3 regions of the Pantoea stewartii genome follow, and region 1 is predicted to be linked to each of the others. Evidence: predicted binding sites of a transcription regulator. Region 1 holds the regulator's gene; each other region holds the start of a gene.
What was found. Region 1 encodes PurR, which represses purine synthesis genes. Its sites were predicted from a motif close to CANGCAAACGTTTGCNTG; they were not measured.

Region 1 (4,228 bases):
CGCTCACCACAGGCAGACAACGCCTGGACCGCCTGCGCAGAGAAACCGCAGCTTGGCAGTTTCGGCGAACCTTTCATGTACAGCAGGATCGGGTTTTCTGCGATCTGGCGCTGAATTTTTTCTACAGTACTCATTATTGCCTTCCTTAATTCGTCACTTCGTGTTTCTTTATTGTAGCGACTTCACGCCAGGACTGAAAACGAGATTTTGGCTCGTCCGACGTTAAATCGCCATGTTTGCTAAGTAGGCTGGTCAGGCATTCGCAGGAAACTGTGACAAAGACTATGAATGTATTCATAATTTGCAATGAATTTGCTGTTATAAGAGACTGAAATTCCTGATTTATGCCTGATTTTTATCCAGGCCATCAATTAATAAAAAAAGGACTTACTCTTTTAAAAAAAACTGGACTAGAATGACTTCGGCGCTGATCGGTGATCAGATTTTTCTTAACTTTGTCAGAGACCTGTTTGATCTGACAGCTTAACCAGTAAACGGACTATGCGTTCAATCATTACGCTTCTTATTCTGGCTTTTGCGCAACTCTTCTTTAACATCGCTGCTGCCTCCCCGCATGCGACGGTTAAGGCCAGCTTGCATAAGGTAGAGAAAAAAAGTGCGCGCGACGATGATCGGCGCAAACGACGCGCGGTTAAAGCCTCATCTAAAAAAAGTCGCACCTCCGCTGTTCAGAAAGTCAGTAAGACCACGAAAACCAGCAAAACGACCTCTCACACCACCACGCACAAAACGCTCGCTAAAACGACTGCCTCGCACAAGACGCTGAGCAAAAAAGTCGCCGCCAATGCCGCCAGCAAAAAACGGTATGGTCATCAACGTGCTGCGAAGGCGTTAACGGCAGACAATACCGAAACCGGCACCATTAAAATGAGTAAAGCGCATCGCCAGCGTTACCAGAAAGCGCGTGAAACGGCGATGGCAAAACTGATGGGGCAACTTGGCAAGCGTTATCAGTGGGGAGGCAAATCGCCCCATACGGGTTTTGATTGCAGTGGCCTCGTATGGTACGCCTACAAAGACGTCGTGAAGTTTAAGATCCCCCGTACCGCTAACGAAATGTACCATCTGCGGGATGCAGCACCGGTCAACCGCGAATCCCTTGAAAAAGGCGATCTGGTTTTCTTCCGCATCAACGGGCGTGGAACCGCAGATCATGTCGGGGTTTACCTGGGCAACGGTAAATTCATTCAGTCACCGCGTACCGGTAAAGATATTCAAATCAGTGCGTTGAGCGAAGATTACTGGCAGCGCCATTATATTGGTGCGCGTCGCGTTATGACGCCAAAGACCGTTCGCTAAACGTCCTTCATACAAAAAAGCCGGGAAAGGCAACTTCCCGGCTTTTTTATTGCCCACCTCACCCCGATTGTGCAGCCGGATGTTCCAGGCGAAAATGCCGCACCTGCCGGTGATACGGTCTGACAGACAGGACGTATCACCGGCAAGGCTGGACGCGCAGTCAGCCAGTCAGCCAGCCAGTCAGCCAGCCAGTCAGCCAGTCAGCCAGTCAGCCAGTCAGCCAGTCAGCCAGTCAGCCAGTCAGCCAGTCAGCCAGTCAGCCAGTATAGCGTCGCTGCAAACGAATGCGGCTAGTGCAGAATAGCGGTGAAGCTAAACGCGATGATCATTAACAGTGCGGCTGCCGTCGTCATTAATGACAGTTTTAAATCGGTACTCATCCCCTCTCCTTTAACCCTGACGTTTGTAAGGTGAAAGCATTTTCACATACGCGTGGGTAAAAATCTCGTTTTATCCGCACAGCCTTGTTAGAATCCCCCCTTTGTTGCGCAACAGCGCGCAATATCGGTTGCGTCCGCGCCCTTTTCAGACGTTATTTCCTGCCCTGATGACTCAATACCGGACAGAAAAGCGATGTTTTTCGCAGAAATAACCGTCCGCTGACGCAAACGTTTAACAATATGCTTATCAATAATTTAGATAGGCCCGGGAGTTCGATTTACATGGCAACAATTAAAGATGTGGCGAAGCGTGCGGGCGTGTCCACCACGACCGTCTCACACGTCATCAATAAAACGCGCTTTGTCGCAGAAAATACCTGCGAAGCGGTGTGGGAAGCGATTCGGGAACTGCATTATTCTCCCAGCGCAGTCGCGCGTAGCCTGAAGGTGAATCACACCAAAACGCTGGGCCTGCTCGCCACGTCCAGTGAAGCGCCCTACTTTGCTGAAATTATCGAAGCCATTGAGAATCACTGCTTCGATAAAGGCTATACCCTGATTTTGGGCAACGCACATAATGACCTGCAAAAACAGCGCGCCTATCTGTCGATGATGGCGCAAAAGCGCGTTGACGGGCTTCTGGTGATGTGTTCAGAGTATCCGGATGATCTGCTGCAAATGCTGGAAGCGAACCGCAATATTCCGATGGTGGTGATGGACTGGGGCGAATCCCGTGCCGACTTTACCGATACCGTACTGGACAATGCTTTCCAGGGCGGTTATCTGGCAGGACGTTATTTGATTGAGCGTGGTCATCGCGATATTGGTGCCATTCCCGGCCAGATGGAGCGTAACACGGGAGGCGGTCGCCATGCCGGTTTCCTCAAGGCGCTGGAAGAAGCAGGTATTCAGCCACGTGCCGAATGGATTGTGCAGGGTGACTTTGAACCCGAATCTGGCTATCAGGCCATGCAGCAGATTCTGTCACAGAAGCAGCGCCCAAGCGCCGTATTCTGTGGGGGCGACATCATGGCGATGGGCGCAATCTGCGCGGCCGACGAAATGGGCCTGCGCGTGCCGCAGGATATCTCCGTCATCGGTTACGACAATGTGCGCAATGCGCGCTATTTCACCCCGGCACTGACCACGGTGCATCAGCCTAAAGCCCAGTTGGGTGAGAAAGCGCTGGAGATGTTGTTAGATCGCATCACCAGTAAGCGGGAAGAGTCGCAGACAATTGAAGTCCACCCGACGCTTATTGAGCGACGTTCGGTGGGCTATGGTCCTTATCGCGATTATCGCCGTTAATCCTCGCTCAACCACTCCTGATTTAGCGTTTGCGCATCGCCCAGGTACTGGAGTAACCACCCCAGCGCCGGTGATGCGCGATCTTCCGCCCAGCTGACGCAGCAGGGACTTTCCGGAAACGCCTGCGGTAAGTTCAGCTCTGCCATCTCGCCGCTGTCCAGTAAGGGCCGCGCTAAATGGCCCGGTATCATCGCGACACACAAACCGGCGCGCACACAGTCCAGACCGGTTTGCCAGTCCGGGACCACCAGCCGGCGTTGGTTATCCAGCGCCCAGGTCATACGACGCGGTAACGCGCGCGACGTATCTTCCAGCACCAGAGAAGGCCAGTTGCGCAACGCCTCATCATCTAGCGTAGCAACCTGCGTCAGAGGGTGCTGACGCGCCACCACGCAACGCCAGTTCAGGGTGCCCATATCGCGAAAGGCGAAACGCCCCCCCACCGGAATCGCCTGTGTCGCACCTATCGCCACATCCACTCGCCCGTCTGCCAGCGCATCCCAGACGCCGTTAAAGACCTCATAGCTGATGTGCAACTCCATGTCGGGAAAATGGCGGTAAAAATCCCTGACAAACTGCCGGGTCCGCTGCGGTTTGACGATGCAGTCGACGGCAATACCAATCTGACCGCGCCAGCCGTTGGCGAGCTGTTGACACTGACGTCGTGTGGCATCCATTTTTTTGATAACGCTGCGCCCTTCCCGCACAAAATGCTCGCCCGCCGGGGTGAGAATCACCTCCCGGTGCTGGCGTTCAAACAGCGGCACAGCCAGCCAGGTTTCCAGCTGGCGAACGGTATAGCTGATGGCAGAAGGCACACGGTGCAGTTCCTGGGCGGCCGCGCTAAAGCTGCCACCGCGTGCGACCGCATCCACCACTTCCAGCGCATATTCAGACCACATAATTTGCCTTCAAAATTTTTAACAGCAACAGGCAAATTTTACCGTTTCACAGCGTGAAGTACAGCTTTTACACTGCCCCGCGTTTATTCTGCAACTGATGAGAACCCGATGTCCGCTTCAAAAGGCTTTATTCCCTATCTTGCCGTGCTCAGTATGCTGGGCTTTCTGGCAACCGATATGTACCTGCCCGCCTTCGGCGCTATGCAGCAAAGTTTTAGCACGTCAGCCGGGATGATCAGCGCCAGCATGAGTCTGTTTCTGGCCGGTTTTGCCTGTGGTCAACTGGTCTGGGGCCCCTTATCTGATCGGTTGGGGCGT
Region 2 (4,228 bases), 1.8 Mb from region 1:
GCCCCCTGCGCAACGCCGATCACGACGATCCATGTTTCCGATCGGGGTCATGCGGGTTTTGTCTCACTGACGGCCAGCGACTATGCGATTCCCGCGCTGGGCCAGGTCGTCGAATTGTTCGACGTAGGCCAGCGTTTATTCGCGCAGCTTAAACAGGCTCCCGGCGTCACCCTGCGCTGTCCGGCACGGGTCACCAATGTGAACCGTACTCAGGCGCACGTGAAGGTCACGCTGGATAATGATGAACAGCTGGACGCTGATGTGCTGGTGGCGGCTGATGGCACGCGTTCGGCTGTCGCGGCAGCCTGCGGTATTCAGTGGCAAACCGAAACTTATCAGCAACTGGCACTCATTGCGAATGTCACCAGCGAGATACCGCACCAGGGGCGGGCCTTTGAACGGTTTACTGCGTTCGGCCCGCTCGCCCTGCTGCCGATGTCTGACAACCGTCTGTCGCTGGTGTGGTGTCATTCATTGGATAAGCGCCCGCAGCTTGAGCGCTGGGACGACGAGACGTTTCTCAGCGAACTTCAGCACGCGTTCGGCTGGCGACTGGGGAAATTTACCCACACCGGTAAACGCGATATCTATCCGCTGGCATTGCAACAGGCCGAACCGGTCGTTTCACATCGTGTTGCCACCGTGGGCAACGCAGCCCAGACGCTGCACCCTATTGCCGGGCAGGGATTTAACCTGGGCCTGAGGGATGTCATGTCCTTAGCCGAAACCCTGGCCACCGCGCACCGGCAGCAACAGGACCCTGGCAGCTATGCTGTCATGCAGCATTACCGCCAGCGTCGCCAACAGGATCGGGCCACGACCATCGGTCTCACCGACGGTCTGGTGCGCCTGTTTGCCAACCGCCATGCACCGCTGGTCGTCGGGCGCAACCTTGGCCTGCTGGCAATGGATCATCTGCCGTTGCTGAGAAATCTTCTGGCCGAGCGCACGCTTGGCTGGGTTAAGCGTTAACTGAGAGGCACTGATGCAAACTTATGATGTGGTGATCGCCGGTGGCGGTATGGTAGGACTGGCCGTGGCCTGCGGTCTGCAGGGCAGTGGCTTGCGTATCGCCGTACTCGAACAAGCGCCCGAGCCGCAATTTGATGCCACCGCTTCTCCGTCTGTCCGCGTATCGGCTATCAATGCGGCCAGTGAACGTCTTTTACAAAAACTGGATGTCTGGTCGACGATCCTGTCGCTCAGAGCCAGCCCTTATCAGGCCATGGAAGTCTGGGATCGTGACAGCTTCGGTGCTATCTCATTTGACGGTGAGCAGCAGGGCTTAACCCATCTCGGGCACATTATCGAAAACCCGGTGATTCACTGCGCCTTATGGCAGCGAGCCAGGCAGTGCAGTGACGTGACGTTGCTGCCGTCGTCACATCTTCAGCAGGTGGCATTTGGCGATAACGAAGCCTTCATTACGCTACAGGATGGCGGCATGATGAGCGCACGGCTGATGGTTGCCGCAGACGGTGCCAATTCTTGGCTGCGCAACAAAGCCGATATTCCGCTGACTTTCTGGGATTATGAACACCATGCCCTGGTGGCGAACATCCGTACCTCCATGCCACATGATGGCGTCGCGCGTCAGGTATTCCATGGGGATGGCATTCTGGCGTTTCTGCCGATGCAGGATCCGCATCTGTGCTCCATCGTCTGGTCGCTGTCGCCCCAGGAAGCCACCCGGCTGGAAACGATGCCTGAGGCGCTCTTTAATCAACAGTTGTCGGTGGCGTTTGATATGCGCCTTGGCCTGTGCGAACTGGAAGGCGAACGGAAGGCATTCCCCCTCACGGCACGCTATGCGCGCAGCTTTGCTGCACATCGCCTGGCGCTGGTGGGCGATGCTGCGCATACCATTCATCCGCTGGCCGGGCAGGGTGTCAATCTCGGTTTTATGGATGCCGCAGAGTTGATTGGTGAAGTTCGCCGCCTGCATCAGCAGGGCAAAGATATCGGGCAGCACCTCTATCTGCGCCGCTATGAACGCAGCCGTAAACACAGTGCCGCCATGATGCTCGCGGGCATGCAGGGATTTCGTGAGCTGTTTGCGGGCAATAATCCGGCTAAAAAGCTGCTTCGCGATGTCGGGCTAAAATTGGCCGATAATTTACCGGGCGTGAAACCTGTCATGTTGCGGCAGGCGATGGGCCTGAACGACATTCCCGCCTGGCTTCGCTGACGCGAATCCCTTTCTTAAAGCCAGCGTAATTGCTGGCTTTTTTATTTTAAAAAAGGACTGCACCGTAAAAATGCAGTCCTGCACCGTTGCAGCGCCTCATTTGATTTATTCTAATTTTGCGTGATGTTTCGCATTACTTATTTTTATTCGACGCCATTTTTGCTTCGCTATTTTTTTAACATCTTGCGTGTCGGTACGAATAAAATGGCTGTAAAAAAATGAATAGGTCGTATTTGTTGTGTGTCAAATCACAAAATTACAGTCTTTTGTCCTGCTTTTTCTTTTGCGCGATTAGGCTGTGCGCCTGCGTTCGACCTCGCTTTGCTTATGGTTAATCGACCCGTTCAGTGGTAACGTCATTGCAAAGAGAACGTTTGCGTCGGCTCCCGGCGGCGTGGTTTCAAACTTACTTGTTTCAGCACAGGATAGTTATGACTCAGCACACACCTCTGTTTGACCAGCATCAGGAAAACGGTGCGCGTATGGTGGATTTCCATGGCTGGATGATGCCGCTGCACTATGGCTCCCAACTGGATGAACATCATGCTGTTCGCAACGACGCAGGCATGTTTGATGTTTCGCACATGACCATCGTCGATCTGCACGGTGCACGTACGCGTGAGTTTTTGCGTTTTCTGCTGGCAAACGATGTCGCGAGGCTGACGCAACCCGGCAAAGCGCTTTACACCGGCATGCTGAATGCGTCGGGCGGCGTGATTGACGATCTGATCGTGTATTTCATGGATGAGACGTTTTTCCGCCTGGTCGTGAACTCTGCGACGCGTGAAAAGGATCTGGCATGGATCAATGAGCATGCACAGGGTTATGGCGTGGAAGTCCGGGAGCGTGACGATCTGGCGATGATCGCCGTGCAGGGCCCACAGGCCCAGCAAAAAGCACAAACGCTCTTCCGTGATGCACAGCGTCAGGCTGTACAAGGTATGAAGCCGTTCTTTGGTATCCAGGCCGGGGAGCTGTTTATCGCCACCACCGGTTATACCGGCGAAGCGGGTTACGAGATCGCGCTACCTGCGGCGCAGGCCGTTACATTCTGGCAGCGCCTGCTCGCCGCGGGCGTCAAACCCGCCGGGCTGGGCGCACGCGATACATTGCGTCTGGAAGCGGGCATGAATCTTTACGGTCAGGAAATGGATGAAAGCGTCTCACCGCTGGCCGCCAACATGGGCTGGACCCTGTGCTGGGAACCGGCGGACCGCAATTTTATCGGGCGCGAAGCACTGGAAAGTCAGCGCGAAAAAGGCACTGAAAAACTGGTTGGCCTGATCCTGACAGAAAAAGGCGTACTGCGTAACGGCCTGCCCGTGCGTTTTACGGATAGTCAGGGGCAGATGCAGCAGGGCATTATTACCAGCGGATCTTTCTCACCAACGTTGGGTTACAGCATTGCGCTGGCCCGCGTGCCTGCGGGCATTGGCGAAGACGCTATCGTTGAAATCCGCAACCGTGAAATGCCCGTAAAAGTGACTAAACCCGTTTTCGTTCGCGCCGGCAAGCCGGTTGCGCAGTAAAACATAATTACAGGAGAAAGGGCGATGAGCAATGTGCCAGCTGAGTTGAAATACCGCGACAGTCATGAATGGCTGCGCAAAAATGCGGATGGATCTTACACCGTCGGCATCACCGAACACGCGCAGGAATTACTGGGCGATATGGTCTTTGTGGACCTGCCAGAAGTAGGGGCGACGTTCGCTGCCGGCGAAGAGTGCGCCGTCGCCGAATCCGTAAAAGCGGCTTCCGATATCTATTCTCCTGTCAGTGGCGAAATTATCGCCGTGAACGACGCGCTGAATGATTCCCCAGAGCTGGTTAACAGCGAGCCTTATCAGGACGGCTGGTTATTCCAGATCAAAGCCAGCGATGAGTCAGAACTAGACTCACTGCTGGACGCGGATGCCTACAAAGCATCTATTGACGAGTAATCGTTGCGCGGCCTCCAGATGAGGCCGCCGATATCTGACCAGCACTCTCTGTTCCCCAGCCCGATTCAGGATTTACAGCTCATGACTCAGACTCTCAGCC
Region 3 (4,228 bases), 1.2 Mb from region 1:
GCTTTCACCAGGTATAAATTTGCAAAACGGGACATATGGACAATCTTCACCTCCCTCAAGCCACGTCGCCTTTGGCCACGTGGCTTTATTATCTTGAGCACCTCCACACTCAGGCAATTGAACTGGGCCTGGACCGTATTCGCCAGGTGGCGCAACGTCTGGACCTGCTGAAGCCTGCCCCTTTTGTTTTCACCGTTGCCGGTACCAATGGTAAAGGCACTACCTGTCGGACGCTTGAAACCCTGTTGATGGCCGCGGGCTATCGCGTGGGCGTTTACAGCTCGCCGCATCTGGTGCGTTATACGGAGCGTGTCCGGGTGCAGGGACAGGAGCTGAGTGAAGCGCAACACAGCGCCAGTTTCGCTGATATTGAAGCGGGACGCGGTACTATCTCCCTGACCTATTTTGAATTCGGCACGCTGTCGGCGCTTAACCTGTTTCAGCAGGCGAAGCTTGACGTGGTCATTCTGGAAGTCGGGCTGGGTGGGCGGCTGGACGCAACGAATATTGTGGATGCCGATGTCGCGGTAGTGACCAGTATTGCGCTGGACCATACCGACTGGCTTGGCCCGGATCGCGACAGCATTGGTCGGGAAAAAGCGGGCGTATTCCGTCAGGGTAAACCTGCGGTGGTGGGTGAGCCTGCTATGCCGGTGACGATTGCCGATGTCGCCAGGGAAAAGGGCGCTCAGCTCATTCAGCTTGGCCGTGACTGGCACTATCATGCGCAGGCAGAAAGCTGGTCTCTGCGCGATGCGCACGGTGAACTGAGCGATCTACCGCTGCCGCAGGTGCCCCTGCCGAATGCGGCAACGGCGCTAGTGGCGCTGCGTGCCTCGGGGCTCAACGTCAGCGACGCACATATCCGTGCCAGCCTGCCGCTGGCGGTGTTACCCGGGCGCTTTCAGACCGTCAGTGAGTCGCCTCGCGTGATTCTGGATGTAGCGCATAACCCGCATGCAGCAGGCTACCTGGCATCGCGCCTGGCTGCCTTGCCGACGCGGGGGCACGTTCACGCCGTGGTCGGGATGCTGCATGATAAAGATATCGCCGGGACGCTGTCCGCGCTGGCTCCGCAGGTCGACTTCTGGTACTGCGCGCCGCTGTCCGGCCCGCGCGGTGCCAGTGCAGAACAACTCATGGCACACGTAACGTCTGCCCGGGCATTCGCAGATGTCGAACAGGCCTGGCAACAGGCGCGGCAGCAGGCTGAACCGCAGGACATCATCCTGGTATGCGGCTCTTTCCTGACCGTCGCGCAGGTGATGGAATCGATTGAAACGGAGAGAGGACGTGGCGAGTAAGTTTCAAAACCGTTTAGTCGGTACCGTTATTCTGGTGGCCATCGGCGTGATTGTGTTGCCGGGGCTGCTGGATGGTAAGAAAAAACACTATAAAGAAGAGTTTGCGGCGATTCCACTGGTCCCGAAACCGGACGACCAGCAGGACAGCGAAATGGTGCCGCCGGTCACCCAGTCGCTGCCAGCCCATCCGCCTGCCGGCGCGGGCAGTGCGGTAAGTCATCCTGACGGGGGCAACTCACAGGCGCAAGAGGGCAGCACGCAGCCCGAGCAAAACAGTGCGCCGAGTGTCGTATCACCGCCGCCTGTACATTCGACGACAGCGAAAGAAAAACCAGCTGAGACGACAAAACCGAAACATACCGAGCAGGCTAAACCGAAGCCGGTAGAACAGACGCAGAGCAAACCGGTCGAGAAAACCAAACCGGTTGAGCAAGCGAAGCCCGTTGAAAAAACCAGGCCGGCCGAGCAGGCAGCGCGCACCGAGGAAGCGGCCCCGGCAGAGCAACCGAAAGAGACGCAACCCTCGGGACAGGCGTATGTTGTCCAGTTGGGCGCATTGAAGAACGCCAGCAAGGTCAACGAGATTGTCGCGAAGCTGCGCCTGTCGGGTTACCGGGCCTATACGGTGCCGTCAACGCCGGTGCAGGGACAAATCACCCGCATTTATGTGGGACCGGATGCGTCTAAAGCGAAAATGCAGGCGGCAGTGGGCGAGCTGAAAAACGTCTCGGGTCTAAGCGGCGTCGTTAAGCCCTACAGCGCGCGTTAAATCCGTGATTGGCGCTGCCGATAAGAATAACAGGCAGCGGCAATCAGCCCTGGCTAAGCGGGGCGGGCAACGGTTAGCCTGGCTTTTCAAGGGGTTAACCGGATAACAATCTCACAGGCGAAGTTCGTTTTTTTCTTCGCCTTTTTTATGGATGCAGAACCTGAAAACCCCTACGCAAACGTTTTCTTTTTCTGTTAGAATGCGCCCCGAACTGGATGCAGGGGTGCAATGGCACTGGCGCTGGAAGAGTTCATGATCTGGATTGATTACGTCATTATTGCGGTAGTTGGTTTTTCGGCTTTGGTCAGCCTGGTTCGAGGGTTTGTCCGCGAAGCCTTATCTCTTGTTACCTGGGGATGCGCGTTTTTTGTCGCCAGTCATTACTATGCCTACCTTGCTGTCTGGTTTACAGGTTTTGACGACGAACTGGTTCGGAACGGAATCGCCATTGCGGTGCTGTTCATTGCGACCCTGATTGTGGGGGCGATAGTGAACTACGTTATCGGCTCGCTGGTAGAAAAAACCGGCCTGTCGGGAACCGATCGGGTATTAGGCGTTTGTTTCGGGGCCTTGCGTGGTGTGCTTATTGTAGCCGCTTTGCTGTTCTTCCTGGATACATTCACGGGTTTTTCAAAAAGCCCGGACTGGCAGCAGTCTCAACTTATTCCCGAGTTCAGTTCTATAATCAGGTGGTTTTTTGACTACCTGAAAAGCACGTCGAGTTTTTTGCCCCGGTGAGACCATCGGGCGTACGGCTTAATGAGGAAATGACAACATGTGCGGTATTGTCGGTATCACCGGTTTCATGCCGGTAAACCAGTCGATCTATGACGCGTTAACGGTGCTCCAGCATCGTGGGCAGGATGCCGCAGGCATTTGTACGATTGATGCGCTCAACTGCTTTCGCCTGCGTAAGGCCAACGGCCTGGTCAGCGATGTTTTCGAAGCCCGTCATATGCAGCGTTTACAAGGCAACATGGGGATTGGTCATGCACGCTATCCTACAGCGGGCAGCTCCAGCGCTTCTGAAGCGCAACCGTTCTACGTCAACTCGCCGTACGGGATTTCTCTTGCACACAACGGTAACCTGACCAACGCACATGAACTGCGTAAGCAGCTGTTCGAAAAAGGCCGCCGTCATGTGAACACCACGTCAGACTCAGAGATCCTGCTGAATATCTTCGCGCAGGAACTGGATCGTTTTCAGCACTATCCGCTGGAAGCCGACAACATTTTTGCCGCTATCGCCGCCGTGCATCAGCAGGTTCGCGGCGCGTATGCGGTGGTCTCGATGATTATCGGCCACGGCATGGTCGCCTTCCGCGATCCTAACGGGATTCGTCCGCTGGTGCTGGGCAAACGCGTCATTGCGGATGGCCGTACCGAGTATATGGTGGCCTCAGAGAGCGTCGCGCTGGATACACTGGGTTTTGAATTCATCCGTGACGTCGCGCCGGGTGAAGCGGTGTACATCACGGAGCAGGGCCAGCTTTCGACCCGCCAGTGTGCCGAGAACCCCAAAAACAATCCGTGCCTGTTCGAATACGTCTATTTTGCCCGACCGGACTCCTTCCTGGACAAAATTTCGGTCTACAGCGCGCGCGTCCGCATGGGCACCAAGCTGGGCCAGAAAATTGCCCGTGAATGGGAAGATCTGGATATCGATGTGGTGATTCCGATTCCGGAAACCTCCATGGATACGGCACTGGAAATCGCCCGCATCCTTGATAAGCCTTACCGCCAGGGATTTGTGAAAAACCGCTATGTCGGTCGTACCTTTATCATGCCGGGTCAGCAGCTGCGCCGCAGCGCCGTGCGCCGCAAACTCAATGCTAACCGCGCCGAATTCCGCGATAAAAACGTCTTGCTGATCGATGACTCTATCGTGCGTGGCACCACGTCTGAGCAGATTATTGAAATGGCACGCGAAGCAGGGGCTAAAAAGGTTTATCTCGCCTCTGCGGCTCCGGAAGTGCGCTTCCCTAACGTCTACGGCATTGATATGCCGAGCGCCACTGAGCTGATTGCCCATGGCCGCGAAGTCGAAGAGATTCGTCAGATTATCAAAGCAGATGCGCTGATTTTCCAGGATCTCAATGACCTCATCGAAGCCGTACGCGAAGAGAATCCCGATATCGTTCAGTTCGAGTGCTCC

Region 2: gcvT (glycine cleavage system aminomethyltransferase GcvT) is a predicted target of PurR. The motif match lies at 2,552-2,569, and genes of this name have one in related genera.
Region 3: cvpA (colicin V production protein) is a predicted target of PurR. The motif match lies at 2,245-2,262, and genes of this name have one in related genera.

Annotation. Positions count from the first base shown of each region.
Region 1 covers NZ_CP049115.1:180,560-184,787, reverse strand. Annotated here, with positions in the region: gene G5574_RS00835 (Grx4 family monothiol glutaredoxin) at 1-137, opposite strand, end outside; gene G5574_RS00830 (C40 family peptidase) at 502-1,320, shown strand; gene G5574_RS00825 (hypothetical protein) at 1,400-1,624, shown strand; gene cydH (cytochrome bd-I oxidase subunit CydH) at 1,611-1,700, opposite strand; gene purR (HTH-type transcriptional repressor PurR) at 1,983-3,008, shown strand; gene punR (DNA-binding transcriptional activator PunR) at 3,005-3,910, opposite strand; gene punC (purine nucleoside transporter PunC) at 4,019-4,228, shown strand, end outside.
Region 2 covers NZ_CP049115.1:2,012,639-2,016,866, reverse strand. Annotated here, with positions in the region: gene ubiH (2-octaprenyl-6-methoxyphenyl hydroxylase) at 1-972, shown strand, start outside; gene ubiI (FAD-dependent 2-octaprenylphenol hydroxylase) at 986-2,188, shown strand; gene gcvT (glycine cleavage system aminomethyltransferase GcvT) at 2,620-3,717, shown strand; gene gcvH (glycine cleavage system protein GcvH) at 3,742-4,128, shown strand; gene gcvP (aminomethyl-transferring glycine dehydrogenase) at 4,210-4,228, shown strand, end outside.
Region 3 covers NZ_CP049115.1:1,426,750-1,430,977, reverse strand. Annotated here, with positions in the region: gene folC (bifunctional tetrahydrofolate synthase/dihydrofolate synthase) at 36-1,304, shown strand; gene dedD (cell division protein DedD) at 1,294-2,073, shown strand; gene cvpA (colicin V production protein) at 2,326-2,811, shown strand; gene purF (amidophosphoribosyltransferase) at 2,849-4,228, shown strand, end outside.